DNA from 3 places in the Undibacterium sp. TJN25 genome. Region 1 is predicted to be linked to each of the others. Evidence: predicted binding sites of a transcription regulator. Region 1 holds the regulator's gene; each other region holds the start of a gene.
What was found. The regulator HrcA, encoded in region 1, represses chaperone genes, less so after heat shock. The targets are predictions, from matches to a motif close to TTAGCACTCNNNNNNNNNGAGTGCTAA.
Positions count from the first base shown of each region.

Region 2: the regulator HrcA is predicted to act here: its motif matches at 8,921-8,947, upstream of groES (co-chaperone GroES).
Region 3: the regulator HrcA is predicted to act here: its motif matches at 5,834-5,860, upstream of rpoH (RNA polymerase sigma factor RpoH).

Region 1 covers NZ_JBMPPM010000004.1:321,102-331,869, reverse strand. The annotation lists gene ACO0LO_RS11675 (dihydroorotase) at 1-675, shown strand, start outside; gene ACO0LO_RS11670 (lysophospholipid acyltransferase family protein) at 715-1,452, shown strand; gene ACO0LO_RS11665 (symmetrical bis(5'-nucleosyl)-tetraphosphatase) at 1,861-2,700, opposite strand; gene hemH (ferrochelatase) at 2,697-3,803, opposite strand; gene recN (DNA repair protein RecN) at 3,904-5,550, opposite strand; gene ACO0LO_RS11650 (NAD kinase) at 5,595-6,485, opposite strand; gene ACO0LO_RS11645 (HAD family hydrolase) at 6,566-7,261, shown strand; gene hrcA (heat-inducible transcriptional repressor HrcA) at 7,402-8,421, shown strand; gene ACO0LO_RS11635 (response regulator) at 8,532-8,918, shown strand; gene ACO0LO_RS11630 (patatin-like phospholipase family protein) at 8,981-10,138, shown strand; gene ACO0LO_RS11625 (AsmA family protein) at 10,146-10,768, opposite strand, start outside.
Region 2 covers NZ_JBMPPM010000006.1:90,312-101,079, reverse strand. The annotation lists gene ACO0LO_RS16065 (serine hydrolase domain-containing protein) at 63-1,403, opposite strand; gene ACO0LO_RS16060 (LysR family transcriptional regulator) at 1,596-2,495, shown strand; gene ACO0LO_RS16055 (alpha/beta hydrolase) at 2,549-3,511, opposite strand; gene ACO0LO_RS16050 (hypothetical protein) at 3,578-3,799, opposite strand; gene ACO0LO_RS16045 (acyltransferase family protein) at 3,796-4,767, opposite strand; gene ampC (class C beta-lactamase) at 4,764-5,993, opposite strand; gene ACO0LO_RS16035 (LytR/AlgR family response regulator transcription factor) at 6,080-6,835, opposite strand; gene ACO0LO_RS16030 (sensor histidine kinase) at 6,839-7,948, opposite strand; gene ACO0LO_RS16025 (hypothetical protein) at 7,964-8,107, shown strand; gene ACO0LO_RS16020 (hypothetical protein) at 8,304-8,690, shown strand; gene groES (co-chaperone GroES) at 9,110-9,400, shown strand; gene groL (chaperonin GroEL) at 9,476-10,768, shown strand, end outside.
Region 3 covers NZ_JBMPPM010000011.1:167,429-178,196, reverse strand. The annotation lists gene ACO0LO_RS23995 (TetR/AcrR family transcriptional regulator) at 1-234, shown strand, start outside; gene ACO0LO_RS23990 (hypothetical protein) at 371-868, shown strand; gene ACO0LO_RS23985 (YfhL family 4Fe-4S dicluster ferredoxin) at 957-1,223, opposite strand; gene coaD (pantetheine-phosphate adenylyltransferase) at 1,262-1,756, opposite strand; gene ACO0LO_RS23975 (hypothetical protein) at 1,749-1,937, shown strand; gene rsmD (16S rRNA (guanine(966)-N(2))-methyltransferase RsmD) at 2,004-2,639, opposite strand; gene ftsY (signal recognition particle-docking protein FtsY) at 2,823-3,941, shown strand; gene ACO0LO_RS23960 (cell division ATP-binding protein FtsE) at 3,979-4,653, shown strand; gene ACO0LO_RS23955 (cell division protein FtsX) at 4,698-5,612, shown strand; gene rpoH (RNA polymerase sigma factor RpoH) at 5,939-6,838, shown strand; gene ACO0LO_RS23945 (O-methyltransferase) at 6,942-7,610, shown strand; gene ACO0LO_RS23940 (OmpA family protein) at 7,691-8,749, opposite strand; gene ACO0LO_RS23935 (hypothetical protein) at 8,830-10,768, opposite strand, start outside.

The DNA of each region.
Region 1 (10,768 bases):
GGCGTGCCGGTAATGGCCGAAACCATTGCCCTGCATACGCTATTCGAACTGATGCGCGCGACAGACGCCAAGGTCCATTTGTGCCGCATCTCGTCCGCCGCCGGGCTGGAATTGGTGCGCCAGGCCAAGAAGCAGGGTTTATCCCTGACTTGCGATGTCGGCGCCCATCACGTGCACCTCACGGACGCCGATATCGGCTTCTTCGATTCCAACGCCCGCCTGACCCCGCCTTTACGCTCGCAACGCGACCGCGATGCCATCCGGATTGCCTTGCAGGACGGCACGATCGATGCAATCTGCTCCGACCATACGCCGGTTGACGACGACGAGAAGCTGCTGCCGTTCGCTGAAGCCTCGCCTGGCGCCACCGGGCTGGAACTGCTGCTGTCGCTGGCACTGAAATGGGCGGAAGAAAGCCGCGGCGAGGTCTCGCTGGGCCAGGCTGTATCCCGCATTACTGCGGATGCGGCGAGGGTTACCGGTCTGCCTTGCGGCCAGCTCGGTGTCGGCCGGGTAGCCGACGTCTGCCTGTTTGACCCCGCTGAGCGCTGGACCGTGGAAGCGAAGAAGCTGATCAGCCAGGGCAAGCATACGCCTTTCCTCGGCTATGAATTGCCGGGCGTGGTAAAGGCAACCATCGTTGCCGGTCATCTGGCGTTCGATGCGATGCATTGAACAAGCTTCCGTCAATAAGAATAATCAAAAAAGGTAGGCATGATAGCTTGGCGCTTCGCACGCGTAACCGTGCATTTGTTTGCAGGACTGCTGACCTGCGCACTGGTATTCCCATGGACCGGCGCGGCCTTCCATGAGCGCCTGATACGCCGCTGGTCGCGCAAGCTGCTGCAGATCGTCAAAGTCGATGCAAGCTTCCGCGACCAGACCGAGGGCGCCGTTGCCGGCCGCGCGCTGATCGTAGCCAACCATGTGTCGTGGCTGGACATCTTTGTGATGAACTCCATCCAGCCTTGCCATTTCGTTGCTAAATCCGACATCCGCCAATGGCCGCTGATAGGCTGGCTGTGCGAAAAATCCGGCACGATCTTTATCGCGCGCGGCAAGCAGCGTGAAGTCCGCAAGATCTATGAAGGTCTGGTACACCAGATCAAGGCCGGCGAGCGCGTGGCATTTTTCCCGGAAGGCACGACCGCGCCGCAAGGCAGCCTGCTGCCTTTCCATGCGAACCTGTTTGAAGCCGCAATACAGGCACAGGTGCCGATACAGCCGTTTGCAGTACGCTATGTAGATGGCAGTGGCGCACTGCATCCGGCAGCCGACTTCATTGGAGACATGACTTTCGTGGAAAGCATGGCGGTAATATTGAGGGCAGGCGGCATGCACGCGGAGCTGGTGCGGATGCCGCAGATTGCCACGGATGGCGCACACCGCCGGGATGTAGCCTTGGTGGCGCGGGCTGCTGTGGCACGAGGTTTGGGGATGGCGATTGACTGATCTTCGCATCAGTACTTCGCTTTGCGGCCCCGATGACGGGCGGCTTGACTTCCAGATTGCTGGCCGGGGGTAGCCTGGTAGCTACTTAGCTTTCTTTGCTTCGCCAAAGAAGGTAAGCAAAGAAAGGCGACCGCAGACTTGCTCTACGGGTGATGACGCTAGCCTGGCGTCATCACATTTTGTGCACAACAAAATGCAGTATCCCCAGCGGATTTAACTTCAAAAACAAGCTCGACAGCCACATCAGGCTGGTTTTGCTTTAAGGGATGTATTTCTTCAAATGTTGGAGATGGAGCAAAACCGATAAAAGCCGTCAAGCTACTCGCTCGGCCAACAATCTTGAAATATGATGTTTATTGTGCAGAAGCTGAAGCAGTCAAAAGCTTGGTAGACGCTGCGAGGATAAGCTCATTCCCCCGGCCGCATCTGTTGCGGACACTCTACCTGTACGAGTTCCCTGTCATCCAGTGCAACCGCAGTCAGTTGGCCTCCCCAGATGCAGCCTGTATCCAGGCTCAGCAGATTGGGCCGCATGATCAGGCCTAAGGTAGACCAGTGGCCAAACGCGATCGGCGTTGTGGCGGTCTGCCGGCCCGGTACATCGAACCACGGCAGGAAACCTTTCGGGATGTCGGCGATGCCGTCCTTGCTGTCGAAATCCATGACGCCATCCGCATTGCAAAAGCGCATGCGGGTAAACGCATTGATGATGCAGCGCCAGCGGTCGGGGCCGCGCAGGCTGTTGCTCCATTGGGCGGGCGTGTTGCCGTACATCTGCTGCAGCAGATCCAGCCAGTTGGGACCTCGCAATATGTCTTGCACTTCCTGCGCCAGATCGAGTGCCTGTGCCAGCGTCCATTGCGGAAACACACCGGCGTGCACCAGCAAATGTCCTTCCGTATGCAATGCCAGCGGGCGGTGCCGTAGCCAATCCAGCAGGGTGTCCTTGTCCGGCGCCTGCAGGATGTCGTTGAGCGTGTCGCTGCGGTGTATCTTGCGCAAGCCGTTGGCGATTGCCAGTAGGTGCAGGTCGTGGTTGCCGAGTACGGTATCGGCTTGTTGGTGCTGCGCCAGCCGGTGTACGAAACGCAGCGTGGCCAGCGAACGGGGACCTCGGTTGACGAGGTCCCCGGCAAACAGCAGCCTGGCATCGGGATGCCTAGACGTGATCTCCCGGTGCAGCTGGTCCAGCTGGTCGCAGCAGCCCTGGATGTCGCCGACCACGAAGGTCTTCTGTGCCGTTGTCACTGCTCGGCCCCAATGCGTTTGGATTCCGAACGGCTGATCAGCGCGTCCTGCTTTTGTTTTTCGCGCAGGCTGCCGGTCATCATGGTCGGCCAGCCTATCAGGTGCTGTTCGGCGATTTCCGCCATGCCGCGCATCCATGCCGGGTTTTCATTCAGGCAGGGAATGTAGTGGAATTCCTTGCCGCCCGCGACCAGGAAGTCCTGGCGTACTTCCATTGCGATTTCTTCCAGTGTTTCCAGGCAGTCGGCGATGAAGCCGGGGCAGACCACGTCCACGCGTTTCACGCCCTGTTTGGCCAGCGCCTTCACGGTAGGCGCAGTATAGGGCTGCAGCCATTCCGCGCGACCCAGGCGGGACTGGAAGCTGACGATGTACTGGTCTTTGTTCAGGCCCAGTTGTTCCGCCAGCAGGCGCGCGGTTTTATAGCATTCGCAATGATAGGGATCGCCGCGCATCAGGAAAGCCTTGGGCAGGCCGTGGAAGCTCATAACCAGTTTTTCCGGCCTGCCGTTGGATTGCCAGTAGTCCAGTATCGAGGTTTTCAGCGCATCGATATAGGCCTCGTGGTCGTGGTAGCCCCTGACCAGGCGCAGCTCCGGGACGTTCCTGACCTGCTGGTAGTAACGGAAAACGGTGTCGAAATTGGACGCAGTCGTAGAGCCGGAATATTGCGGGTAGGCCGGCAAGACCATGATGCGTTCATAGCCGTCTGCCTTCAGCTTTGCAAGCACCGACGGGATGGAAGGGGAGCCGTACCGCATCGCATAGGCGACATGCACTTCATGGCCGCGTTCTCCCAGATAGCCTTTCAGCAGCAGCGCCTGCTTTTCGGTATGGATTTTCAGCGGCGAACCTTCACGCGCCCATATCGATGCATATTTGGCAGCCGATTTGCTGGAACGGAAAGGAAGGATGATGCAATTCAGGATCAGCCACCATAGCGCGCGCGGTATTTCCACCACGCGCGGATCCCATAGAAACTCTTTCAGGTAGCGCCTGACAGCGGCCGTGGTCGGCGCATCGGGCGTGCCGAGATTGATCAGCACCACCGCCGTTTTGGCGATCCTGCCATGCGAATATTCGGGTTCTTTCAGAAAGGACATGGATGCAATTCTTTATTGTCAATTGTTTGCAGACAGCCAAAGAAGTCCGGCTGCGCTGGTGTTACAGGGGACTGCCGGCGCCAGGGACTATTAACAGGCCTTAGGACGCCAGCAATTCCCGCGCGTGCTTGCGGGTGGTGGCGGTGATTTCTATGCCGCCCAGCATGCGGGCAATTTCTTCCACACGCTGCTTGTTGTCCAGTCCATCTATCTGCGATACGGTCTTGCCGGCGCTGCTGGCCTTGCTGACCTGGAAATGCTGGTTGGCCTTGCTGGCCACTTGCGGCAGATGGGTCACGCACAAGACCTGCCTGTCCTGTCCCAGCCGCTTCAACAGGCGGCCGACGACTTCGGCAACGCCGCCGCCTATGCCGCTGTCCACTTCATCGAAGATCAGCGTAGGCGTCGCTGTCGCGCAGGACGTAATGACGGAAATCGCCAGCGATATCCTGGCCAGTTCACCGCCGGACGCGACCTTGCCCAGCGGCCTTGCCTGCACGCCGGCATGTCCGGCGACCAGGAACTCTACCTGCTCCAGGCCGGATGCGGCCGGTTCGCACGGATGCAGCGCGATGGAAAAGCTGCCGCCGGACATGCTCAGGTCCTGCATCGCGACGGTAACCGCCTTGCCCAGGTCTTTTGCGACCGTGCCGCGCGCCTTGCTGAGTTTTTGTGCTGCTTTCAGATAAAGTTGCCGCGCACTTTCTTCCTGCGCTTTTAATGCATCCATGTCGGATGCATTCGACAGTTGCTGCAACTGTTCAGACAGGCTGGCAAATTCCTGGTGCAGCGCGTCCGGCGCCACATGGAAACGGCGTGCGGTCGAGTGTATCGCTTCTACCCGGTTTTCCACGCTGCGCAGGCGCGCCGGATCCAGGTCCACGCGGCCCAGGTAATCATTCAGCGCATAGGTGGTTTCCTGCAGGTTGATGCGGGCCGAATCCAGTGCATCCGTCACCGGTTTCAGCGCAGCATCGTACTCCACCAGTTTCAGCAGTTTCTGATGCAGCGAAGACAGTTGCGACAGCATCGGGTGATCCGACTCGGAAATCAGTTCGGCCGCTTCCTGCGCGCCTTCCAGCAGGCTGGCGGCGTGTGCCAGCCTGCTGTGTTCATGGCTGATGCTTTCCCATTCGCCGGGCTGTATCTGCAGCTTGTCCAGTTCCTGCACTTGCCATTCCAGGCGCTCCCTTTCCAGCAGCACGTTTTTGGCATTGGTCTCAAATTCCTCACGCTGCTTCGCCAGGTTGCGCCAGTTCTTGTGCAATGCACCCAGTTTCTGCACATCTGCCTGGAAACCGCCCTGCATATCCAGCAGCGCGCGCTGGGCTTCCGTTTTGAGCAGCGACTGGTGCGCGTGCTGGCCGTGGATGTCCACCAGCAGGTCGCCCAGTTCGCGCAGTTGCGCGGCAGTGGCGGTGATGCCGTTGATGTAGGCCTTGGAGCGTCCGGCATTGTCGATCACACGGCGCAGCAGAAGCTGATTGTCTTCACTGGCAAAATCGTTGCCGGCCAGCCAGGCGGCTGTGTTCTCATCCTGGGAGAACTCAGCTGAAATGTCGGCCTTGCCTGCACCTTCACGCACCATGCTGGCGTCGCCGCGGCCGCCCAGCGCCAATGCCAGTGCATCGATCAGGATGGATTTGCCTGCACCGGTTTCACCGGTGAAAACGGTAAAGCCGGCTGAGAATTCCAGCTCTATGGCGTCAACAATAACAAAGTCACGGATGGCGAGCGTGCGCAGCATAAGATGTCAGACAAGGAATAAGGGAAAGCGGCCTGTATTTTAGCCTACTGACCGACAACGGAGGGATACTCGTTCCAGTGCAGTTTTTGGCGCAGGGTATCGTAATAATTCCAGCCTTGCGGATGCAGGAAAGTGATCGTGTGCTCGGAGCGCTGGATGATGATCCTGTCCTTGTACATCAGGCTGGCGAAGGACTGCATGTCGAAATTGACGGTGATATCGCGGCCGGCGGCAATCTCGATGACAATTTCGCTGGTGTCTGGTAGCACGATGGGGCGGTTGGACAACGCATGCGGCGCAATCGGCACCAGTACGATGCCCGCCAGGCTCGGGTGCAGCAGGGGGCCTCCGGCTGACAGGGCATAGGCGGTGGAGCCGGTCGGCGTGGACACGATCAGCCCGTCCGAGCGCTGGTTGTACATGAAGTGGTTATCCACGTCCACGCGCAATTCCACCATGCCGGTGCCGGCGCCGCGCGACACTACGATATCGTTGAACGCCATGCCGCTGAAAATCTGGTCGCCGTCGCGAATCACGATGCCTTGCAGCAGACTGCGTTTTTCCGACACATATTTGCCTTCCAGCATTTCAGTAATGACGGGAATTGTGCGGTCCAGTGGAATATCGGTAATGAAGCCCAGGCGGCCCTGGTTGATCCCTATCAGCGGTACATTGTAGGGCGCAAGCTGGCGGGCAATGCCCAGCATGGTGCCGTCTCCGCCCAATACGATGGCCGCATCGGCATTTTTGCCGATTTCTGCCGCCGACATGATGGTAAAGCCGTCCTCGAGTTGCATGTTTTGCGCGGTTTCCGCCTCAAACACCACGGTATGCCCGACTTCGTCCAGGAAACTGGCCAATTCTGTAATTGAATGAGTGACCCCGGCGGCATTGTATTTGCCGACCAGCGCAATGGTTTTTGGCGACGAAGTCATAAATTAACGAGTACTGATGGCATGGATGATGCAGATTAGAACATAATTAGAGCTAATTTAGTCACGAAAAGTGAGTCGGTATGAGTATTAAGGGGGCCAAGGCCGTGCTGTTCGACCTGGATGAGACTTTATGGCCGGTCGGGCCGGTGCTGCAGCATGCAGAATCCACGCTGTTCCAATGGATGAGTGTCAATACGCCGGAAGTGGCGCGTAATTATTCAATAGAGCGGATGCGCGGTCATCGCAAGGCGATGATCTCCACCAATCCGCGCTTCCAGTATGACCTGTGGGCGCTACGGCATGCGATGCTGACGAAGCTGTTCGAAGAGCATGGCGAAGATGTTGCCAAGGCCGACCTTGCAATGGCGGTGTTTGCCGATGCGCGCAACAAGGTGGAGCTATTCCCGGATGTGCTGCCAGCGCTGGACAGCTTGCGCGACCGCGTGGTGCTGGGATCGGTGTCCAACGGCTTTGCCGACTTGAAAGCGATAGGCCTGGCGCCATATTTCAAGGTGTCCATTGCTGCGCACACCTTCGGCTGCGCCAAGCCGGACCCGCGTATCTTTGCCGCCGCCTGCGAAGCACTGCAGTTGCCGCCCGAGGAGATCGTGTTTGTGGGTGACGACCTGTTGCTGGACGTAGAAGGAGCCCAAAGAGCGGGGATGCAGGCGGTCTGGGTGGACCGCAAGCATTTACAGCCGCATGAAGTGCCTCATTCGCACGTAAGGCCGCATGCGGTGATCAATGAATTAAACGCCTTGCTTGAATGGCTATAATAGATATTTTTGTTTTAACCTCGTTTTAACCATGTAATAGTTGCCCGTATATTATCCATTGGTAGCAGGCAAGTGCCGGTATTGCTGGATGGATTTATTATAATTACGGGGAATGTGCTTATCTCGCATAGAATACTTGCATGCAACTCGATATTCGCGCCCAAACACTACTAAAAGCCCTGGTTGAACGGTATATAGCCGATGGTCAGCCGGTGGGCTCGCGCGCCTTGTCAAAAATCTCCGGGTTGGAACTGTCGCCGGCGACGATACGCAATGTCATGGCCGATCTGGAAGAAATGGGCTTCGTTGCCAGTCCGCACACGTCCGCCGGCCGGGTGCCGACGCCGCGCGGCTACCGGGTATTTGTAGACACCTTGCTGACCGTGCAGGAAATCGATGAAGCCGCGCTGGAATCGCGGCTGCAGCCCAAACTGCTGTCCAATCCGCCGCAAAAGATCATCGCCAATGCGGCGCAAATATTATCTTCGCTGTCGCAATTTGCCGGGGTGGTCATGACGCCGCGCAATGAATCGACATTCAGGCAGATAGAATTTCTGCGCCTGTCCGAAAAGCGCATCCTGCTGGTCATTGTCGCGCCCAACGGCGAAGTGCAAAACCGCCTGCTGCTGACCGACGCCGATTACACGCCTCCGCAACTGATACAGGCAGCCAATTACCTGAACCAGAATTTCGGCGGTCTCAGCTTTGAGGATGCACGCACGCGCATCAACGGTGAACTTCGCCAGTTGCAAAACGACATGACGCGGCTGATGCAGGCGGCGGTGGAAGCAGGCAGCGACGCCATGGCCGACCATAGCGACGACATGGTGATTTCCGGAGAGCGCAACCTGCTTAACGTGGCCGACCTGTCGTCCAACATGACATCGCTGCGCAAGCTGTTCGACATGTTCGAGCAAAAAACCAGCCTGATGCAGTTGCTGGACGTGTCCAGCAAGGCGACTGGCGTGCAGATTTTTATCGGCGGCGAATCGCAACTGGTGCCGATGGACGAAATGAGCATCGTCACGGCGCCCTACGGCGTCAACGGCAAGATCGTTGGCACGCTGGGCGTCATAGGCCCGACGCGGATGGCCTATGAAAGGGTCATCCCTATCGTCGACATTACGGCGAAGCTGCTGTCCAATGCGTTGAGCCACTAACTCGCTCAGCAGACTCGGCAGATTCAGTGCGCATAGTGTATTACGGCGCAAGCACATGTTTTCAATCGCTGTTGGCGCGACCAGGTTTCCTTACATTGAGAGGTTCTACGATGGCAGGTCAGAAAACGATGTCGGTCCTGATTGTGGATGACAATGACATGACGCGCGAGGTGTTGCGTGTGATCCTGAGGCACGAAGGCTATATCGTCGTCGGCGAAGCGACCGACGGTGACAGCGGCGTGGAAATGGCCTTGCGGCTGCAGCCCAATATCATCCTGCTGGATGTGGTCATGCCCACGGTGAGCGGCCTGGACGTGCTGAAAAAAATCAAGGAAGCCCTGCCCAAGACCATCATCCTGATGGTGACGTCCAACAAGGACAGGGATACTTTTACGGCGGCGCTGCAAAACGGCGTCAGCGGCTATATCATCAAGCCTTTCAATGCCGGCACTGTCATGGACGCCTTGCAACTGGCGATCGCCAAGGCCGGCAAGTAGGCGTAGGTCCTTGGCATGGCCCTGGCTGAACGCTGCTGTTCTCATTCTCATTGTGGATATCGATGAAACCATCCCTTGCAAGCAAAGCCTCCGCCGCCAACCGGCTGAACCCCGACAATAATCCCATCGTGCTGGTGCTGCAGGGCGGCGGTGCGCTGGGAGCCTATCAGGCAGGCGTATTTGAGGCGCTGCATGAAAACGACCTGGTGCCGGACTGGGTCGTGGGCACATCGATCGGCGCCATCAATGCTGCGCTGATCGCCGGTAACCCGCAGGAAACCAGGCTGCAGCGCCTGAAAGAATTCTGGCAACGCGTATCCCATGGCGACGGCATCGATCTCAGCAGCATCCCGGACCAGGCCAGGAAGGCGAATATTTCGGTGGCAACACTGGGAACGATGATGCGCGGCGTGCCGGGCTTCTTTTCTCCGCGTTTGTTCAGCCCGTTTGCCGCCGGTTTTCCGGTGGAACCGGATGCCGCCAGTTTTTACGAAACCCAGGAACTTGCCGGCACACTCAAGGAGCTGGTGGATTTTGACTACCTGAACGCGGAGGGCGGCATGCGTCTTACTGTCAACGCGCTGAAGGTCACGTGCGGCGAACTTGCCAGCTTCGACAACCGCGAGCGCGACCTTGGCGCCGAGCATATCCTGGCCAGCGGTGCCTTACCGCCGGGGTTCCCTCCGGTGCGCATAGACGGCGAGTTGTACTGGGATGGCGGCCTGTATTCGAATACACCGTTGGAAACCGTGCTGAACGGCCAGCCGCATGCAAATGCGCTGTGCTTCATGGTAGACCTGTGGAGTGCGCAAGGTGAGGAGCCGCGCACGCTGGATGAAGTGCAGACGCGGCAAAAAGATGTGATGTTCGCGTCGCGTTCGATGCGGCATATCGATGCCTACCTGGAAACCCACAAGCTGCAGCGGGCGTTGCGCGACCTGTATAAGCGGCTGCCCGCCAAGCAAAAAAATGCCTCCGACAAGCAGCTGTTATCGGCGCTAGGCTGTGACACTACACTGCATATCGTCAGGATCCCGTATGCCGGGCAGGACTGGCACATGGCGGCCAAGGATATCAACTTCTCCCGCGGTTCGATAGAATGGCGCTGGGAGCAAGGCTACCGCGACGGCACCCGTGCCATCAAGCAGGCCGGCTGGCTTGCCAATGTATCGGAAGAAACCGCGGTGGTCATCCACGAACTGGCGCCCGAACAACAGTAAAAGCCCTTCATTTCCTGGTAGGCTTGTCGGTCCTGGTTTTACCGGGCGGTGGCGCTACCGGTTTGCTGCCGGCTTCCGCCAACAGGCTGGCGCAGGGGCTGTCGCGGCCCGGGCCTACTGTCACCAGCGGCACCAGCGCGGCAATCGGCGCCAGCACTGCCAGCGCGACCGCGCCACCGGCCTTCATTGCCAGCACACCCTTGTCCAGGCTCAGTTTGGGATTCTTGAAACTGCCTGTCACATATAGCGGCGTGCGTAGCGAGATCAACCGCAAGCCTTTGCTATGCGGGTTGATCTTCAGGTCCAATTGTTCCTTGGACAGATTGACTTGGCCGTCAACATTCGTGATGGATTCCTGCGTATCGACAACGAAGGTGCGCGTCTGCATTACACCGTTGGTGACCGCAAAATCGCTGGCCAGGCAATTGATCTCGATCTGCTTGTCGCCGGACAGCTGGGTCAGCACGATATTGCCGATGTTCAGCCCCATCTCCTCCAGCAGCAGCTTGCTGATGGAGCCCTGATTGATCAGCGCCTTGACTTCACCGTTGGAATTACCCAGCAGGCTCGCAATGGAACTGCCGGTCGCTGACAGCGATGCATCGCCGTTGATTTCACCCAGGCTGGCCT
Region 2 (10,768 bases), on a different contig from region 1:
TTTAAATAATGTCAGTGAAGTTTCGTTCAAGCTTTAGGGCGAAGTGTCAGCAGGCAAGCGGCTCAGCCATGTGCCAGTGCGTCGTACAGGCCGCGTTCAAATCCCGCATACAGCTTGACGATGGCGGGATCGTAGAAAGGCAGCACCTGGGTGAACACGGTGCCGGTCACCCGCTTGACAGGGTCCAGCCAGAAATAGCAGTTCAGCAGCCCGGCCCACGAGATGCTGCCGGCGCTGCGGCCTGCCGGCCCCGGCTGCGTATTGATGTCAAAAGACAGGCCCCACTTTTGCACCATGCCGGGAAACAGGTCTGCATCCTGCGAGTAGGCTGGCTGCACTGACTTCAGCGGCACGACCTGCAGTTCGCCGATCTGGTTCTGGCGCATCAGCGCAACGGTCTGAGGCTTTAGTATCTGCGCGCCGTTAAAGCTGCCGTCGAGCAGCAGCATCTGCAAAAACGCCATATAGTCGCGCGGTGTGCTGAACAGCCCGCCACCGCCCATGAAAAACTCGGGCCGCTGCGAGAACTCGAACGGCGCGGCTTGCAGGCCACCGCTGGCCGTACGGTTGTATGTGGTGGCCAGCCGGCGCTTCTGCTCGCTGCTGATCAGGAAACCCGTGTCCTTCATGCCCAGCGGGGTAAAGATGTTTTCGCGGAAATACACTTCCAGCGACTGGTCGCTGACGGCTTCCACGATCTTGCCCACCCAGTCCATACTGATGCCGTATTGCCAGCGCTCGCCGGGATCGAATTCCAGCGGCGCGCTGAAGGCGCCGTTTTTCGATTCGGCAATGTCCGGCATGCCGGTGGCCTTTTCATACTGGACCAGCTTGTCGCTCCATACGCTATAGGTGTAGCCGGATGTATGGGTCAACAGGTGGCGCAGGGTGATGAGACGCTTTGCCGGGCGCAGCCGGGGCTTGCCGGCACTGTCGAAACCTTCCAGCACCTGGGGCGAGGCCAGTTCCGGCAGTATCTGCCCCATGGGCTGGTCGAGCTGCAGCTTGCCCTGCTCCACCAGCTGCATGCAGGCGGTGGCGGTAATCGCCTTGGTCATTGACGCCAGCCAGAACACTGTGTCCAGCGACATCGCCGGCCCCCTGGCCGCATCGCGCTTGCCGAATGCGCCTTCATAGATAATGCCCTTGTCCGTCGCCCCCATCGCCACCACGCCGGCCAACACACCGTCGCTGACGGCACGGTTCAGCAGCTGGTTGATGGATGCAAAATTTCGGCTGCCCATTCCTGCCCCCGCATTGGCAGCGGCGCCGCCAGCCAGGGGCGATGCCAGCAATGCCGACGGCGAAGCAAAGGCACGCGCGCCGGCCAGGCCGGCAAGGGAAGAAACGGCGGCCAGGGAGGCGGCTTTCAGCATGTGGCGCCGGCTGATGTTTAGAGTCATATTGTGAGTTCCTTTCGATATCGGCCGTACGCTACGAGCCATTTTTTGCACAGAGAATTTCGCCATTTCAGCTCAGGTAAAGTACCCGCCAGCGAACGGTTGATGCATAATAGCAGCGGAGACAGATTGACTTTATTGCTATTTACTCACATTGTTAATGACCTTAAATCACGAATAGAAATAGGCATTCGAATGACATTTGATGGACGCGTACTTTCCAACGTCAGCGTGCTGGCCGCCATTATTGAGGCCGGCAGCTTTGCGCGCGCGGCCGACGCGCTGGGGCTTTCCCCTTCTGGCGTCAGCCGCGCGGTCAGCCGACTGGAGTCGCGCATAGGCGTGCGCCTGCTGGACAGGACTACCCGCTCGGTCACGCTGACGGATGAAGGAAGGCGGCTGTATGAGGAGATTAGCCCGCTGATGACGGGCATCAGCGACGCCGTCACCATCGCCTCCGGCTCATCGGTGGTGGCGCGGGGGCGGCTCAGGGTGAATGTTGATGCTTTTTTTTCCAGGCTGATCTTTTCGCCGCATATCCGCCGCTTCCTGGAACAGCATCCGGAAGTGTCACTGGAGCTGATCACGCGTGAACAGCTGGGCGACCTTGTCGCCGAGGGCTTTGACGTGGCGGTGCGCTTCGGTATCCCGCCCACCTCTTCCCTGGTTGCGCGCAAGCTGCTGGAGACCCGCATCGTCACCGTCGCCTCGCCCGACTACCTGCAAAGGAACGGTCGCCCGGAAAAACCCGCCGACCTGGAAAACCATGCCTGTATCCAGGTGCGTGATTCCGTCAGCGGCCAGCCTTTTGAATGGGAGTTCCGCCGCGGACGCAAGACGGTGCCCGTAAAAACCTCCGGCCGCCTGCTGCTGACCGATGTCGGCACGCTGCTGAACGCCTGCCTGTCCGGCGTCGGCATCGCGCAAGTGAAAGCAGTGGGCGTGCAAGACCTGCTCGACCAGGGCCTGCTGGTGGACCTGTTCCCCGACTGGCCTGACGAAAAATTTCCGCTGTACGCGCTCTACCCTTCCCGCAACCTGCCGGCGGCAAAGGTAAGGGCCTTCATTGATTTTCTCAGCACAATGGCTACGTAAATACACAAAACCGGCGGCGCCTTCAAGGCCCCTCGGAAGGTGCCTGCCATCGGCTATTTACGCCCGGGCACCGCCCATTTCAGCGCATTCGTGATCATGTCGGGAAATACATCCAGATGATCCTTGCCTTCATACACATGCAACTGCGTGCGCAGGCCGGCATAACGATGCGCCTTGAGTGCAGTGTCGAAATTGCGCAGGTCGCGCACCATGTGGGTGTCGTCATCGCCACGCGCCACTTCCAGGCCGCCGACGGAGAAAAACACATCGGCCTGCAACTCCCTGTGGCCGGCTGCGTAGGCCTTCTCACGCGCAAACATGATGTGGTGGTCGTACCACAGCGACGGGCTGCTGAGCACATATTTGCCAAACAGCGCAGGAGAACTCAACAGGATATGCGTGCCGAGCAAGGAGCCGTAGGAATGGCCGACAAACACCGTGCGTGTCATGTCGGCACGATAGCGTTCCGCAATCAGCGGCAGCACATTGCCGGCGATAAAGCGCCGGTAGCCTTCCGCTTCGCCAAAACGCGGCGTGCGTCCCGGCATGTCGGAGGTGTAGGTTTCGCTGGTATCGGTGCTCGGCGTATAGTCGCGGCGCCGGCTGTACTCGGGCGTATCGCCGACCGCGTAGGACAGGCCAACCAGGATAAAGGGGCCGATCGCTTTGCTATGGCCGCCAATGCGGGCAGCAATCGCCCTCGTTAATGGAAATGCATAATCCGCATCTGTCACCACCACTACGGGCAATGACGGCCCGTTCGCCGCATAGCCCGGTGGAAGACTGACAAACACCTGGTAATCGCGCTCCAGCTCTTTGGCATGAACCGTAAGGACCGTGGTGCCGGTGAGTGTATAGGGTGCGCCGTCCTGCTGGGTGATGGACGCGGCGGACGCGGCGGACGCGGCGGGCGCGGTGAAAGTGGCGAAAGCGGCGAAAGCGGCGAAAGCGGGTAAGGCAAGCGTGGATAAGACCAGCGCGCGCAGCGCTGCGCAGATAGTGGATCGAAATAACATAAGCACCAGTAAATGAAATTGAAAAGCCGGCGGTAAACGAGGAGCAGCCGGGCATGGCAGTGAACGCTAACGAAGCCTGAGCGAAACGGAAGCGTGCAAGCGTGCGTAAAAATGGGAGTAAAAGTCGGCAAAGAAGCGCTGCAGCAAGCTGCCCAGCGCGTAGCACAACACCAATGCCGGAAGGTAGACGATGAAGGTCCAGGTCTGGCTTTCTGCCAGCGCTGCGCGATAGGCCGCCACTACGCCCAACACCACAAACATATGCGACAGATACAATTCGTAGCTCATGGCGCCCATGCGCGCCAGCCAGCGCAGGCCGCGCCAGGGCGAAGGCGGATGCGCATGCCAGGCCAGCAGCAGCATGGAAGCGCCCAGGCACACACCATACATGCCGGATTTGTGCAGGTAGCGATATACCAGTCGCCCCATCCGAGCGCCAGCAACAGGCAGAAGACGCCGAACACGAGCAGCGCCCGCGCGTCCCGCCGGAGCGGACGCCAGCGCCGCGCCAGCACGGCTGTCAATACGCCCCAGGCGATAGCCGACATGCCGGGAAGATAGGCTTTTTCCCACCAGACTTCGTCGCTGGCCAGCACCAGGTTACGCAAGGGCAACAGGCTAAAGGCCCATACGACAAGCAGGCCGACCAGCACGCGCCGCGGCAACCACAGGCACAGCAGCGGAAAGCCGAGGTAAAACGCTTCTTCAATCGACAGCGACCACAGCACATCCCAGCCTGCGGGCGCCCAGCCGGTGCGGCCTTCATACCAGTTAAAGCTGAGAGTCAGCACCGAACCCAGCAGCCCGCCAAGGCTTTGCTCGCCAGGATACGGCGCGAAGCCCTCAACGCCGCACCAGGCCAGCACACTCAATACCGCCAGGGTCAGGCATAGCAAAGGCAGAATACGCCTCGCCCTTGCCCGATAAAAGTGGCGCAGATCAACCCGAGCAAGATCGCCATCGCGCTCGATGATGCGGCTGGTGATCAGAAAACCTGAAATAACGAAAAAGACAAACACCGCTTCGTAGCCATTAAAACTGACGGCATCCAGCAGGCGTTTCGGCCACCAGGCCCCAAGCAGGCTGGGTCCCAACGGTAAGCGGAAAGGCAATGCAAGATGGTGCACGACCACCAGCAGGATGGCCAGCCCGCGCAGGCAATCGATGCCGAAGTTGCGGGCACGCAGCCCGGCCTGGACTTGCTCGGTCTCCACAACCGGAGAATCAGGGAGAGCCGTCGCGGGGATCGTGCTCATTGGTGGTTGGAGACAGGTTGAGCTGCCTGCTCAAGCTGCTGGAGGATAGCGTAGGCCGCCGTGACACGGGCAGAAATCGGGTAACTCTTGTTCGCCAATATGACGATACCGATTTTTTGTTCCGGCTTGAAAACCACATAAGCGCCGAATCCCCTGGTCGAGCCGGTTTTGTTAAACAGCGTTCCGCCGGGCGCCGGCTGCGGCGGAGTGAGCCTGGAGGCGGGATTTGACTCGTTGATCATCTTGTCCGAATTGCCGGCCAGCAGGCGCTGCAGGCTGACGCTGCCGCGATATTGTTCCCAGCCAAGGCCTTGCACCATGTCGCCCACCTGCGAATAACCGACGTGCGTGCACGCTATCGCGCGCTCGAAGGGCGCCGTGAGTCCGTCGGGCTGGATGTTCTGTTGTACAAAGCGGATCATGTCCGCGGTGGTCGATTTGATGCCATAGGTTTCCACATCCAGGACGTCGGGGCGAACCCGGACGGGTTTGTCCTGCTGGTCATAACCCCAGGCATAGTGCGCCATGGCACTGGCCGGTACCTGCACATGGCTGTGTTTCATGCCGAGCGCCGGTAACAGCTGCCGCTCCATCGCATCGCCAAAGTCTGAGTGCAGCGCAAGCCCGGTTACATACCCGAACAGGCCCAGGCTGGGGTTGGAATACCGGCGCAGCGTACCGGGTGGACCTTCAGGTTTCCATGCGCGAAAATAGGCCAGCATCTGCGCATTGTCCTTCACTTCTTCTGGGAATTGCAAAGGCAGGCCGCCAGCCGCATAGGTGCCAAGATCGATCAGGCTTGCCGCATCGATTGCGCTTCCTTTCAGCTGCGGCATGTAGCGGCCGGGATGGTCTTCGAATGAAAGCTTGCCCATGCCCTGGGCGTAGCAGGCAAGCGTGGCCGTCAGGGTCTTGCTGATGGAGCCGAGCTCGAACAGCGTATTCTCGTTGACCGCCGCGCCGCTCTCTTTCGATGCGATGCCATAATTGAAAAACAAGGTCTGGCCATTAATGGTCACGGCGACCGCCATGCCGGGTACGCCATACTTCGCCATCACAGGATGGATCGCGCCGTCAACGGCGGCCCGGATATCCGCACTAGTTGAACGGTCTGGACGGCCTGGACGATCAGGACGATCTGCCGCAGCGAAACTCGCCGGCGCAGCGAAGCACAAAGAAATGCATGCCAGTGCCAGGCACTTGAAGGGGAATAAATGCGGGATCAAAATACACTCCAGTTCATATAAGAACTGCAAGTATAGGGGCGGTAAAACCGGCTTGAACAGCGCAGCCATCCCAGCAACCCGGCATTTCATCCCATCGCCGATTTCAGGACGCCAATATAACGCTCGCTGACCGGAACTTCGCCGCCGCCGCGGAGCTTGAGGCGCCAGGTACCGTCACCGCCGCTGATCAGGCTGGCGATCTGGTCGCGCCGCACGATGGTACTGCGGTGCACACGCAGGAATTCTTCCGGGGCGAGCAAGGCTTCGAGCTGGTTCAATGTCATCCTGTGCAGCAGGCTGCGTGCTGCCAGATGCAGTTCAACGTAGTTACCGGCAGATTCTATCCAATGGATGTCGCTGATACGGATCTGCTCGATGTGCCCAACCGAGCGGACACTGATGCGCTCAATACGCTGTGCCTTATCGGCATCGACATAGTCGCGCAGGGCGGCGCCATAGGCCCCACGCTGACGGTGCCGAAGCATCGCCGCGCTGCGCTCCACTGCCTGCGCCAGCCTGGCATCATCCAGCGGCTTGAGGAGATAGTCGAGTGCGTGCACGTCAAACGCGTCGACCGCATGCACGCTGTAAGCGGTAACAAACACGATGAGCGGCGGCTCCTGCTGGCGGCTCATGTCACGCGCGAGCACCAGGCCGGATTCGGCCGGCATCTGGATGTCAAGAAAAATCACGTCGATGTCACGGCCGGCCAGCAGGGCCCGGGCAGCCGCCGTGCTGTCGCATTCGGCTTCCAGCACCCAGTCGGAATACTGCTGCAAGGCGAGGCGCAGGTTTGCGCGACCCAGCGCTTCGTCATCGACAATCAGGTAGCGTATGGGCATGGTTTATTCTTCCGTCAACGGCAGGCGGACGTCGGCAACGAAGCGGTCGCCCTGCATGCCGGCATGCAATGATGCCGCCGGATGCATCAGCCTCAGGCGGTCGCGCGTGTTCGCCAGCCCAAGGCCGGCGCCGGGGTTCGGCGCGCAATGCCGTCCCACCGGGTTGGAGACGGAAATCGACATGCTGTCGCCTTGGTGGACAAAACGGACAAGGATGTCGCTTGAGCCGTCGTGGCAGTCCAGGTCGTGGCGTAGCGCGTTTTCGATCAGCGGCTGCAACAGCAGCGGCGGGCATTCGACCTCGTGCAGCAGCGCATCTTCGCCTTCAACGGTAATGTGTAGCCGTGCGCCATAGCGCAGGCGCTGCAGGTCGATATAGTCACGCACGAACTGCAGCTCGGCTGCGACGGTAACGGTATTGCGTACGCTGGCAGAGAGTGCATACCGTAAAAGATCACTGAGCCTGCCAATGCCGCCCAGCGCCAGCGGCTTGTCGCCATCGCGCACCAGGGCGCTGATCGCGTTCAGCGCATTGAACAGAAAATGCGGCTCCAGCTGCGCGCGCAGCGCCAGCATGCGTTGCTCCTCCAGCGCAAGGCGCAGGTTCAGCATATCGTTCTGGCTGCGCTGCCAGGCCAGTTCACGCGCCCTGGCCTGGCGCCCATACTGTATCGCCAGGATGGCGGCAAACGTGCCCGTGGTGGAGAACCAGCCTACCAGCAGCATCTTCATCAGCAAACGCCCGACGTCACCTATGCTGCCAATACTGAGGTAGCCGCGAAGCCAGGCGATGTACAGCCACTCTGCCGGCTGGAATATCACCACCAGCCCGATAAACAGCAGCACCACACGGCGCCGGCGGGCGATCAGGGACGGCCAGCGCTCCAGCGCAATGCTCAGGCCGGCGCTGAGAACGATCAGCGGCATCGCATACTCGATGAACCAGGTTCTTAAGAGCAGGAAATAATCGCTGACCACGCCGATGCGCAGATTGTCGCTATAGGTTTGCAAGGCGCCAAGTGCGCTGATGGCTGCCCATGACAATATGGACAGGATGGTGGTCTTGAATGCAGGCGCGAGGGCGGCAAAGCGGGAGGAGAGGTATTGCTTCATTGAAAAAACTATAGCATGAAATACCCCCTGATCTGCAAGGTCGATCAGGCCAACCCCGTACAGGAAGCCATCCTTGATCAGTGGGGCATCAGCACGATTTCGTCGGAAATCGATAATCCAGGAAAAGCACTGGAAGAATTTCTTCAGCACTTTGTTTGAGCTGGGTGACCTCAACACGATGGCCGGCTGGCACTTGCCCGCTCGCACTCTCCGGGCTACCACTAAAGTTTAAGACTGATCGGCCGATAATATTATTTCAACAATAAAATAATTTTAAAACGGGTCAAGCATAATGGGAGATATCAGCGTCTCGCTTCGCGCAGGCATCAGTGTTGCGCAAATTTCCGGGGAAGCCGTGACCGATTACTCTGGCGAAATTGCCAAGACGATGAAGAGTATCGTCGAATTGGAAAAACAGATCAGGGACATCGTCACCGATACGACTGACAATTCGCTGGAGAAAAAGGCAAAGCTCAAGCTCTTGCAGCAACAGATGGAGCTTTTGAACGAGACCTTGCAACGCCTGATGGCCCAACAAAAAAACCAGAAAAAATCCGCGGATCCTGATACCAGGGAATCACAGGAAACTTCCATCATCAAGGGCGCCGTCAAACAAATTCAAATTTTAAGCGGCACCGGTAAAACCGTGCCATCTGCCAGTGCAGACGGCAATAGCCCAGGCGCCGGCGCCACCGGCGGCACTACCGATACCGCAGGCACCATCGTCAATACTTACGCATAACAGACAGCCGGAGCGACAGGGACATACTTGCTGAACTTTGACGGAAATACTCTGATAGCCCTGAGCCGGCCCATAGCAAAAACGCAAACCTCTGTGTGCTTATTGGCAAGTATGTCCGTGCCAAAGGTGCCGGAAGATCAAGTCCAAGCGGCACTAAACCTCTGATTATTAAGTAAAAATTAATTTACCTCATTTTCAGTCCTTGAAAATCCCCCACCTCGCCCCTATAATTAGCACTCGTCAGGAGAGAGTGCTAACAGCCTCTTCCTTGGCCAAGCGGCTGTAGGACAGCCAATAGAGAATAAATCCTATGTCTTTGGCAACGTTGCGGCGCTGATGGAAACATCGGGCAACACCGCTGCAACACAAAGCCATATATTCATTTTGTTAACACAATAGCTAATATTTAAGGAGCTTGTATGAACCTTCGCCCCCTGCATGATCGCCTGATCGTAGAACGTCTGGAACAAGAAGAAAAAACTGCATCCGGTATCGTTCTGCCTGGCGCAGCCGCTGAAAAACCGGATCAAGGTCGCGTTTTGGCAGTTGGCACAGGCAAACAGCTCGACGACGGCAAAGTACGTCCTCTGGATGTCAAAGTTGGCGATCTGATCCTGTTCGGCAAATATTCCGGCCAGGCTGTCAAAGTTGACGGCAAAGAAGTCCTGGTTATGCGCGAAGAAGACGTTTTCGCAATCGTACAGAAATAATTTGCGGCTCTTGTGCGCCGATGTGCATGAGGGCAGTTTTGCATTGACCTTATTTAAGTATCCTGGAGATTTAACATGGCAGCTAAGCAAGTAATTTTCGGCGACGACGCACGCGCCAAGATCGTAAACGGCGTGAACATCCTCGCCAACGCAGTTAAAGTAACACTGGGCCCTAAAGGCCGTAACGTAGTTCTGGAGCGTTCTTTCGGCGCGCCGACAGTCACCAAGGATGGTGTTTCTGTTGCCAAAGAAATCGAACTGAAAGACAAGCTGGAAAACATGGGCGCGCAGCTCGTGAAAGAAGTAGCTTCCCGCACTTCCGACAACGCTGGTGACGGCACAACAACTGCTACCGTTTTGGCTCAAGCGATTGTTCGCGAAGGTTTCAAATACGTTGCAGCGGGCTTCAACCCAACCGACCTGAAACGCGGCATTGACAAGGCAGTTATCGCCATCGTCGCTGAAGTGAAAAACCTGGCCAAGCCAACGACAACCAACAAAGAAATCGCTCAAGTTGGTTCGATCTCCGCTAACTCCGACGCAGACATCGGCGACATCATCGCCAAGGCAATGGACAAAGTAGGCAAGGAAGGCGTCATCACTGTTGAAGACGGCAAATCCCTGAACAACGAACTGGACATCGTTGAAGGTATGCAGTTTGACCGTGGCTACCTGTCACCATACTTCATCAACAACCCGGAAAAACAATCCGTTATCCTGGAAAACCCGTTCATCCTGTTGTTCGACAAAAAAATCTCGAACATCCGTGATCTGCTGCCGGTACTGGAACAAGTTGCAAAATCCGGCCGTCCACTGTTGATCATCGCTGAAGATGTAGACGGCGAAGCGCTGGCAACCCTGGTTGTCAACAACATCCGCGGCATCCTGAAAACTGCAGCTGTCAAAGCTCCAGGCTTCGGCGACCGTCGTAAAGCCATGCTGGAAGATATCGCTATCCTGACCGGCGGCCAAGTGATCGCTGAAGAAGTCGGCCTGACACTGGAAAAAGCAACTCTGCAAGACCTGGGTCAAGCTAAACGCATCGAAATCGGTAAAGAAAACACAACCGTCATCGATGGCGCAGGCGAAGCAGGCAGCATCGAAGCACGCGTTAAACAAATCCGCGCGCAAATCGAAGAAGCAACTTCTGACTACGACCGTGAAAAACTGCAAGAACGCGTTGCCAAACTGGCAGGCGGTGTTGCTGTGATCAAGGTTGGCGCTGCAACTGAAGTTGAAATGAAAGAGAAAAAAGCACGCGTGGAAGATGCTCTGCACGCTACTCGCGCTGCTGTTGAAGAAGGCGTTGTTCCTGGCGGCGGCGTTGCCCTGCTGCGTGCACGCGCTAACGTCAAAGACCTGAAGGGC
Region 3 (10,768 bases), on a different contig from region 1:
CCCGCCGCCAGGGCCGCCATGACAGAAACGATACGCTCGCGCATAGACGGCTTTGCGCGCAACACTCCCGGCGGCAGCGACGCTGAAAAACGCCGCATCGCCATCGCCAGCTGGGCGGCAATGGTGGGCGCCGTGATCATGGCGCGGGTCAGCGACGATCCTGAGCTGTCGGATGAAATCATCAACGAAACCAGGGCGCAGATTGCCGTGATGGCGGAGCAGCAGCAGGCCTGATAAGGCCTGGCCGGAGTTTTGGCCTGCCTTGCGGCCAGCCCGAAAGATTGCCGCCGTGGAGTGCAAGATTTGCTAAAATGACAGCCACACGGGGCGGCACAGCCGCCCGTTAATCCATCCAAATTGCACAACGACCATGCCCATGCTCTTGAGCCGGACCGCCGCCCTGCTGATTGCCCTTTGCTGCTGTGCTTCTGCCCATGCGGAGACAGCCGTCCTTTCTCCCACTGGCTACGGCGCGATCCTTTTCGGCACGCCGCTTGCCGATGCTGAAGCGGCGCTCAGGCAAACCGCCGTGCCGAAACAGCGCGAGTATGCGTGCAGCTTTGTCACTTTCCGCAAATATCCGGGCATACGCTTCATGGTGGAAAAAGACATCGTGACGCGCGCAGATGCAGCATCCAGCATAAGGAATTCCGCCGGCGTAAAGCTGGGTATGCCACTGGAGCGCGTGAAGGCGGCGCACCCGGAACTGCAGGTCAAGCCGCATAAATATGATGACGAAGGCCACTACCTGATCTTGCCGGCGGAAGATGGCCGCGCCGCCTTGCTGTTTGAAGAAAGCAAGGGCAAGGTGGTGACGGTGCGCGCGGGCAAGGAGCCCTCTGTGGAATATGTGGAAGAGTGTTTGTGAGAGCAGCCTATGCGGCTTTGCTGCACGGGCCAGGGAATACTCCCCGCTGCTGATACCTTGCCCGGCGGGCGAAGATTAGCGCCGGGGCTTACTTCGCCTTGGCAGTTGCCTCGGCCTGCAGACGCTCATACTTGGCCATCAACTGCTCCGGCGTTTCGCGCCAGGCCGGGTTGAACGGGATGCAGGCAACAGGGCAGACCTGCTGGCACTGCGGTTCGTCGAAATGCCCCACGCATTCAGTGCATTTGTTGGGGTCTATCTCATAGATTTCCTGCCCCATATAAATTGCTTCATTGGGGCATTCGGGCTCGCATACATCGCAGTTGATGCAGTCGTCGGTAATCAGCAGTGCCATACAAATTCTTACTTTACTAAAATCCCGTCATTCTGCGCTTATTTGCCTTCGGTCGCAGCGAGGACCTTTTGCTGCAGCCATTTGTCCACGGACGGGAAGACAAACTTGGACACATCGCCACCCAGCATCGCAATCTCGCGCACGATGGTGCCGGAGATGAACTGGTACTGGTCGGAAGGCGTCAGGAACAGGGTTTCGACATCGGGTAGCAAATAGCGGTTCATGCCGGCCATCTGGAACTCGTATTCAAAATCGGATACCGCGCGCAGGCCGCGCACGATGACACGGGCGTCGTTCTTGCGGACAAAATCCTTCAGCAGGCCGGAGAAGCTTTCCACGCGCACGTTCGGATAGTGGCCCAGTACCTCGTTGGCTATCGTCAGGCGCTCTTCCAGGGAAAAGAAAGGCTTTTTGTTCTTGCTGTCGGCAACGCCCACCACCAGCGTATCAAACAAGCCCGATGCGCGACGCACCAGATCTTCGTGACCGCGGGTCAGTGGATCAAAAGTACCCGGATAAACGGCTGTGACCATCTTCTCTCCCTCTTATTGTCATGATGTGTGTGCCGGCGGCATCCCGGTTCACCGCTTGGGGCAAATCAACCTGATGAAACCGGTTCGGGACAAGGCAAACTACGGCAAGGATCGCTTCCCCTGCTTGTATGTAGACACCCTGTCCGCTGCGATCACCATCCTGTTGCATGCACCAAATTGATGAATTTAGAGTCCAGCGCACCAATATATCCGGGCATTATGCCTGAATTTCAGGCAGTCCACCGGGCTAATTATTGCGCTGCAGTATATGGAAATATACGCTACCTGCGTGATCGGCGCGCAGCACGCTCCAGCCTTCCAGCATGGCCGCCGTGCTTTCGTCCACGTCTTCACCCTGCAGCGGCACTTCCGATTCCACATAGACGATGCCCTTGGCGCCCAGCATGTCGGCGCAGTACGGCAGTATCTTGGGCAGCAGGCCTAGCTTGTACGGCGGGTCCAGGAAGATCAGGTCGAATTTCTGGCCGCGCCCGGCCATGGCCTGCACCACGGTCAGCGCATCGGCGCGCAGCAGCGTTACCTGGACGGCTTGCAGCTTTTGCTTGACGGCGTCCAGCTGGCGGAAGGCCGGCGTGTGGTATTCCACCATCGTCACGCTGCCCATGCCGCGGCTGGCGGCTTCAAAGCCGAGCGCGCCGCTGCCGGCAAACAGGTCCAGGCAGTTCAGTTGCGCCCAGGAGCCGTCCAGCAGGTGACCCAGCCAGTTGAACACGGTTTCACGCACGCGGTCGGGCGTGGGGCGCAGGCCTTCGGCCTCCACCACAGCCAGCGGGGTACGCTTCCATTGGCCGCCTATGATGCGCACCTGGTGCGGGGCGCGTGTGGTCGGATTGGGGTGCCGTTTTTTTGCTACTGCGTTCATGTATGGACGATCTTGGAAATAAAGTTGATGCGATGGATGCGCGGACAATGCAAATTTACTACTAAAAGCCTGGCGCCGGTTTGGGGGAGTACCGCGCTCTGTTAGAATGCTAGGCATTGTAGCTTTTTGCAGGCATTGATGCTGGCAAAAACTGCCCACCAACCGCAATCGCCCCCCTATTCGATGTTTAGCTTTTTCAAGAAAAAACCCAAAGAAGAACCGGCGCCAGCGCCACAGGCACAACCGGCACAACAGGCACAACCTGCACAGCCGGTGCCGCCAGCGCACCCTCAGGCGCCATCCGCCCCGCACACAGAGCCCGTGCCGCAGCCTGCCGCAGCCGTACCGGCGGCTATTGTGGTGGAAGAACCTGTTGTCACACCGGAAGCCCCCGCCCCTGAACAGAAGCGTTCATGGCTGTCGCGGTTGAAAGCCGGCCTGTCCAAGACCTCTTCCACGCTGACGACGCTGTTTGTCGGCGCCCGGATTGACGACGACCTGTATGAAGAACTGGAATCAGCACTGCTGATGTCGGACGCGGGCGTGGAAGCAACGCAATTCCTGCTGGATTCGCTGAAGAGGAAGGTCAAGGAAGAGAAATTGACCGAAGCCGAACAGGTCAAGACTGCGCTGAAAGCATTGCTGCTGGACCTGCTGACGCCTTTGCAAAAGCCACTGGAACTGGGCCGCTACCAGCCTCTGGTGATGATGATTACAGGCGTCAACGGCGCCGGCAAGACAACCACCATAGGCAAGCTGGCCAAGCACTTGCAAACCCACAAACAGTCCGTCGTGCTGGCGGCCGGCGATACCTTCCGCGCCGCCGCCCGCGAGCAGCTGACAATCTGGGGCGAGCGCAATAATGTGACGGTGATCGCCCAGGAATCCGGCGACCCGGCCGCCGTGGCGTTTGATGCGGTGGCGTCTGCCAAGGCGCGCGGCACCGATGTAGTGATGATCGATACTGCAGGCCGCCTGCCTACCCAGCTGCACCTGATGGAAGAGCTGAAAAAGATCAAGCGCGTCATCGCCAAGGGCATGGACAGCGCGCCGCATGAAGTGCTGCTGATCATCGACGGCAATACCGGCCAGAATGCGCTCACACAGGTCAAGGCCTTTGACGATGCGCTGGGCCTGACCGGCCTGGTCATCACCAAGCTGGACGGCACCGCCAAGGGCGGCGTGCTGGCGGCGATTGCCAAAACCCGTCCTGTGCCGGTATATTTCATCGGCATCGGCGAGCAGATAGAAGATTTGCAGCCCTTTAATGCGCAAGAATTCGTCGACGCCCTGTTGAATTAACACTTATCGCTTCGCCCTGAATGGATTCCACTAGCCCATGATCGAATTTCGCAACGTGTCCAAGGAATATTCGCGCGATGTGTATGCATTGCGCGATGTGTCGCTGTCCATCGCGGCAGGCGAACTGATCTTCCTGGCCGGCCCTTCCGGCGCCGGTAAATCGACGCTGCTGAAAATGATCGCCGGCGTGGAGAAACCCAGCAGCGGCACCGTCAGCGTGAACGGGCAGGACATCGGCAAGCTCAAAAGCGGCAGCCTGCCCTACCTGCGGCGCAAGCTCGGCCTGATTTTGCAGGAACAGAAGCTGCTGCTGGATCGCAGCGTGCTGGCCAATGTGATGCTGCCGCTGGTCGTCACCGGCGCATCCGCCGGCGAAGCGGAAAGCCGTGCGCGTGCCGCACTGGAAAAGGTCAGCCTGGCAGACAAGGCAAATGCGCTGCCGCAGGCTTTGTCCGGCGGCGAGCAGCAGCGCGTGGCAATTGCCCGCGCGATTGTCAACCGGCCACAGATCATCCTGGCGGATGAACCTACCGCTTACCTGGACCGCGACAATGCCAACAAGGTGCTGGGCGCGCTGAAGGCTTTCCAGAGCGCGGGCGTCACCTGCATCATCTCCAGCCATGACGAACAGTTCCTGGACAAAGCCAGCCGCGTGATCTACCTCAGCAACGGCGTGGTCACCGATTCCTGGCATTCCGCCATCGCCGCCTGAGAACGTGCCACGTACATAATAAAAATCGATATGGGGTTGAAACGATGAGAGTCTGGTTCCGTCAGCACAGTTTTGCATTGAAAAGCGCGTGGTCGCACCTGCGTGTGAGCCCCGGCAACTTCCTGTTCAATGTGCTGGTGGTCGCCATCGCCCTGGCGTTGCCGATTGCCGGCCTCACCCTGATAGAGAACGTGCGTCCGGTGTCGTCGCAGCTGTCGATAGAGCCGGAAATCAGCATCTTCATGCTGCCGGCAACGCCGCGCGCGACCGCGACTGCATTGTCTGTACCTCTGAAAAAAATGCTGAAAGATGCCAATGTCAGCGCGCGCGTGAACTTTGTGACCAAGGACAAGGCGCTGGCGGCGATAGAAGAAACCTCCAGCCTGGCCGAAGTGCTGTCCACGCTGGGCGGCAACCCCTTGCCGGATGCCTACGTGGTGTCCTTGTCCAACGCGGACGCCGCCAGGGTCGATGCGCTGGCGCAGCAATTGAAGACATTGCCGGACGTGGATGTGGTGCAGGTGGATTCGGCCTGGGTCAAGCGGCTGGCAGCGCTGGTGCAGGTGCTGCAACTATCGTTGCTGTTCCTGGCGGCAACTTTGGCGGTCGTGGTGGTGGTGGTGGTGTTTAATGCCACACGGCTGCAGGTGATCTCGCACCAGGCGGAAATCACCGTGGCCAAGATGCTGGGCGCGACCAATAGCTTTATCCACCGCCCTTATTACTATACCGGCGCACTGCTGGGCCTGCTGGCCGGCGGCGCGGCGATGGGGCTGATCGCGGTTTCGCTACAGCCGCTGAACCAGGCGATTGCCGAATTCGCCAAGCTGTATGCGTCCGAATTCCACCTGGTGCCGCTGGGAATATTGCCCAGCGCAGCCTTGCTGGCGGTGAGCACGGCCCTTGGCCTGTGCGGCGCTTTTCTCTCGGTGCGGCGCCAACTGTCTCGCGCAAGCTGACAAACTAACGCGCGTCTGCGCAAGTATTGATATTTCCGCCGGAGCACCCAATATGTGCCGGTACGTGGCTTAGCGCACCGCGTGTCCTACAATTTCGCCTTAATATTCACCCGTAGATGCAACTTTCCGCCATTTCTTCACTCTAAGTTGTATAGCAAATCCAAATTGATTACTGGAAATTGATAGTAATTTATCCATTGTTAGCATATGAATTTGGAGTATTAGCACTCAAACCGAGAGAGTGCTAATATAGTGGCTAGAAATGGTCGGTTACGGTTTGGTAATTAAACCAAGCTGTTTTTCACCGGCGGCAATGAGGAGGAAGAATGACTAATTCAGCAACACACCCCGTGATGCAATCTTCGGATAGTACAGCGCTGGCACTTGGTTTTACCGGGACGCTCGGTAATATCGATGCCTATATTTCCGCTGTCAATCGCCTGCCTATGTTGACCCATGAGCAAGAGATTGATCTGGCTAAAAAACTCAGCCAAAACAATGATTTGAATGCTGCGCAGCAGCTGGTTCTATCGCATCTGCGCCTGGTGGTGTCCATCGCCCGCGGTTACCTGGGTTATGGCCTGCCGCATGCAGATTTGATCCAGGAAGGCAATATCGGCCTGATGAAAGCCGTGAAGCGTTTCGACCCTGACCAGGGCGTGCGCCTGGTGTCCTATGCCATGCATTGGATCAAGGCGGAGATGCATGAGTACATCCTGAAAAACTGGCGTCTGGTTAAGGTTGCGACAACGAAGGCACAGCGCAAGCTGTTCTTCAACCTGCGTAGCCATAAGGAAGGCCTGGATGCGATGTCTCCGAAGCAAGTAGATTCGCTTGCCAAGGAACTCAATGTAAAGCGTGAAGAAGTCATCGAAATGGAAATGCGTCTGTCCGGCCGCGATGTGGCCCTGGATGCACCGACCGACGACGATGATGAAAAATTCGCGCCTATCGCCTACCTGAAAACGGAAGCGGAAGAACCTACGCGCATGCTGGAAGCGCAGGCTTACGACCGTCTGCAGACTGAAGGCCTGGCAACTGCGTTGTCCAAGCTGGACCCACGCTCGCGCCGTATCGTGGAAGAGCGTTGGTTGAAAAATGATGACGGCTCAGGCGCAACCCTGCATGAGCTGGCCAGCGAATACGGCGTCTCTGCCGAACGCATCCGCCAGATCGAAAGCGCGGCATTGAAGAAGATGAAAGGCGCACTGGCTAATTTTGCTTGATTGATTTTGCAAAATACCAGCCTGACCAAGGCAGACACAAAAATCCTCCCGGAAGCAATTCCCGGAGGTTTTTTTTTGCCTACACCCCCCTGAGGAATAAATGATGAGCCAGGAAACATGGACTGACGTGGATGCCTATTTTTGCGAGCGCCTGGTGCAAACCGACAGCGCACTGGAGCAGGCACTGCGCGACAGCGATACCGCTGGCTTGCCGCCACATAATGTCGCGCCCAACCAAGGTAAGTTCCTGCATTTACTGGTACAGATGCAAGGAGCGAAAACCATACTGGAGTTTGGCACGCTGGGTGGTTACAGCACGATATGGCTGGCCCGCGCGCTGCCAGAAGGCGGGCGCGTGGTGACGCTGGAAGCCAACGCGGCGCATGCGGAAGTAGCGCGCCGTAATATAGAGCGCGCGGGGCTAGCGCACCGGGTGGATATCCGTATCGGCAAGGCGGCGGATACCCTGCCCCAGTTGGAACTAGAGGGCATCGCGCCGTTTGACTTTGTTTTTATTGACGCGGACAAACCCAGCAATCCACTGTACCTGGAATGGTCGCTCCGCCTGGCGCGGCCAGGTACTGTCATCATCGGCGACAACGTAGTGCGTAACGGCGCAGTGAGCGATGCCGCCAGCACGGACAGCAATGTAATCGGCGTGCGCAGCTTCTTCGATCTGATGGCAGGGCACCCACGCCTATCCGCAACAGCGCTGCAGACCGTGGGCAGCAAGGGCTATGACGGATTTTCTATGGCGATAGTCATCGGTTGAGTGGCTGGACACAGGCTGAACATCTTCAGACATAAAAAAACCGCGCTGATTTCTCGGCGCGGCTTGTCAGGTAAAACTATTTATTTTCCTGCCCAACTGAATTCCACTTCTACGCGGCGGTTTGGTGTGAGGCATTGCAGCTCTTCGGCCAGCGCCTGGAACTTGTCGCGGCAGGGCTCAAGCTGGTTGGCATCACCTTTGGAATCGACGCGCAGGATGCCTGCGGGGATGCCCTGCTCTATCAGATAATTCTTGATAGTGGCGGAGCGCTTCGCTGCCAGCGCAGCATTGTAGGCTGGCTTGCCCGTGCGGTCGGCAAAGCCTGTTAGTTTCACTTCGGTCAGTTGTACTCCTTCACGCCTGACTTTTGCCAGTGTTTCATCGAGTTGCGCCAGTGTCGCCGGCAGTATCTTGTCTTTGGCGAATTTATCATGCTGGAACAATAGGTTGGCGATCAGATGCACAGGCTTGGCGGCTTGGGCAACGACTTGCGGCGCGGGCGTGGGCGCCGTAGCGACTGCCGGCTTGGGTACGCAGGCATCAGCCTCGATTTCGGCAGCACTGATCTGGTCTTCGGCAATCTGCACATAGGGCTTGGCATGACGCCAGCCTTGCTGGCGGCTCTCATTGCCGGCATGCACCAGCTCGACCTCGCCGCAGGCGACGCGCTGCTGTACGCACTGGAAACCTGGATGGCTTTGCAGTTTCAGTGCCTTGTCCCACAGGTCCGGGCGCAGGCGCTCTGCATTGTTGACCAGCGGCGTATCCATAGGCAGAGGGCTGGCCTTGGCTTCCATCAGCCGGATCAGCTTGGCCGATTCATCCAGCGCTTCCTGAGGGAAGGCGCTGCGGTCGTTACGCGTATATTCGTGGAAGGACACGTTCAGCCAGCACTGGGCTTTGGACAGGTGGTAATCGGCGATGCGGCGGCCACCGTCGTTCAACGCCCTGATCCTGCCCTGGGTTGCCTCATAGGTCTGGTAATCGGCGTGGATCGCTTCGTCGCTGATCCTGTCCTGCTGCGGATTCAGCGTCTGCGCACCTGCGGTACCCTGCGCCAACAGCGCAACCACGGCTGCAGCGAGAGTAACCGCAGCGCCGCCAGCCTTACGGAAGGTAGGTAATTTCAATTTCATCATTGCCTCTTTTCAGTGACTTTTTTGTGACTCTTGGTTGAATCTTGTTTCCATCTTGCCTCGATATTGCCTCAGCACGGCGGCTAGCGGTCCAGCGCCCGGTTCACGTCCGGATTTTTCCCGCGGAACAGGTCTTCGTCAAACTTCCAGCGCAGCCTCAGGTAGACGCCGCGCGTGGTGTAGTCGGAGGCTGTCAGGTCGCGGTCGTAGAAACCGCTCCAGTTGAAGCCTGCCGATACCCACAGGTTGGTCTGCACCTGATAGCCGGCTTCGACTCCCTGCGCCCACTGGCGTGCCGCGCCCTGCGGGCTGTACAGCACGCTGGTAGAGGCGCCCAGATCCCAGCGTTCGCTGATGTCGTAGGTAAATCGTCCGCCCATCAGCATGGCCGTATAGCTGTCGCGCACCGCACTGATATCTTCCTTCACATATTTGCCGGCAACCCGCCCGGTAAACCACCATGGGCGGCTCGGGTGATAATCGGCATGCGCGGACAGGATGTGCGTCTTGCGCATGCTGCGCGGGTCTATGCTGTCATCCTGCTCGATCACGTACTCATACTTGGCAAGCGCATTGACCAGGTTGGTGTCGTTGTCGCGATAGGCGGCGCCCACCTGGAAACGGTCCTGGATGATGTCGCCCTTGTCCTTGTTGTCGGTGTACAGCAGGTAGTTACGGCCCAGCATGGTCCAGTCGCGGTTCAGCTTGCGTGCCAGCGTAATTGTCGACAGGTAGGTGTCGAAACCGGCTGCGCCCAGGCTGTCGTCGGTACGCCGCCATTCCAGCCTGGCCGATGCGCGCCACAGCGGATTGGCAGAGTAGTCGATGCCGCCGGTCAGCGCAGTCGCCTGCGCACCGGAGCCGGCAAATACCGTCAGCCTTTCGGCGCTGGTGGACGCACGCAGGCCTTCGTCGATATCCCATACATTGCGGATACCGGATGCCGCCTGCAGGTCGCGCGCCTCGACCGCATCGCGCATGCGGTATTCGGAAAACACCTGGCCGCCCTTCATATAGCTGGTATCGACGCCGGCCACGAACACATTGCTGCGCACATCCGGATTCAGCGAATACAGCGATGCCAGGCCGCTATTGGTTTCATAGCGCCCGTACAGCCGCGTACGCTCTGCCAGCTGGTAATCCGCGCCCACTGCCACGCGGCGGTAACGGTCGCCTTCTATGCTGTTTTCGGCAACGCCGCGCACAGTCAGCTTGTCGGTCAGCTTGTAGCTGGCGCCCAGGCTGACGGAGGTGCTGTCCAGCGAGCCCGGCAATATCGTGCCGCCGCTGACCGGGAAGGCTGAATTCCCGTTCAACACCGAGGTGCCGGTGGTTGGATTGATGGCGTCGCTGCCGTTGCCGAAGAAACCGCCGCCGCCATTGCTGACGATGGAATCGGTGCCCACGCCGTTGCCGAGCGGCGCAGTGATCGGCGTCGGCGTTGTGATGTCGGCACCGTTCTGGCTACGCTCTTCACGCGACTTGCGCACGCTGACATCCACTGTCAGCTTGTCGGTGGCTTTCAGCTGTACGCCGACTTGCGCGCCGTCGCGCTTGCCATCGGCAATCTTGTCCTCGGAATGCAGCAGTTCGCCATAGGCTTTCACGCTATCAGTGACGTCCGCATTGACCTTGAGGCCGCCTTCCACGCGGCCGCCGTTGAACGACGCTGCCGGGTTGTTGAACTCGGCATCGCTCTTGGCCACAAAGGCGCGCAGGTCCCAGGTTTCACCCTGGTGGTGCAGATCGGCACGCATGGCATTGCCGCTGACTTCGCCGACGCGGTTGGCCAGTGCAGGCGTGGTATAGCTGTTGACGCCGGTGCCGGTATTGACGGTGCTGGTGGTATGCGCCGCTTCCAGCACCAGCAGCGTGTGGTCGCTCAGCCGTATGCCGAGGTTGGCGCTGTTCAGCAGGTAAGGCGCAAGCGGATTTTCATCTTTCACATAGGAACCGCCGACTTCGACATTCTTGCTCAGCTTGACCTGGCCGTCTGCGCCGACCAGCCAGAATTGTTCGCCA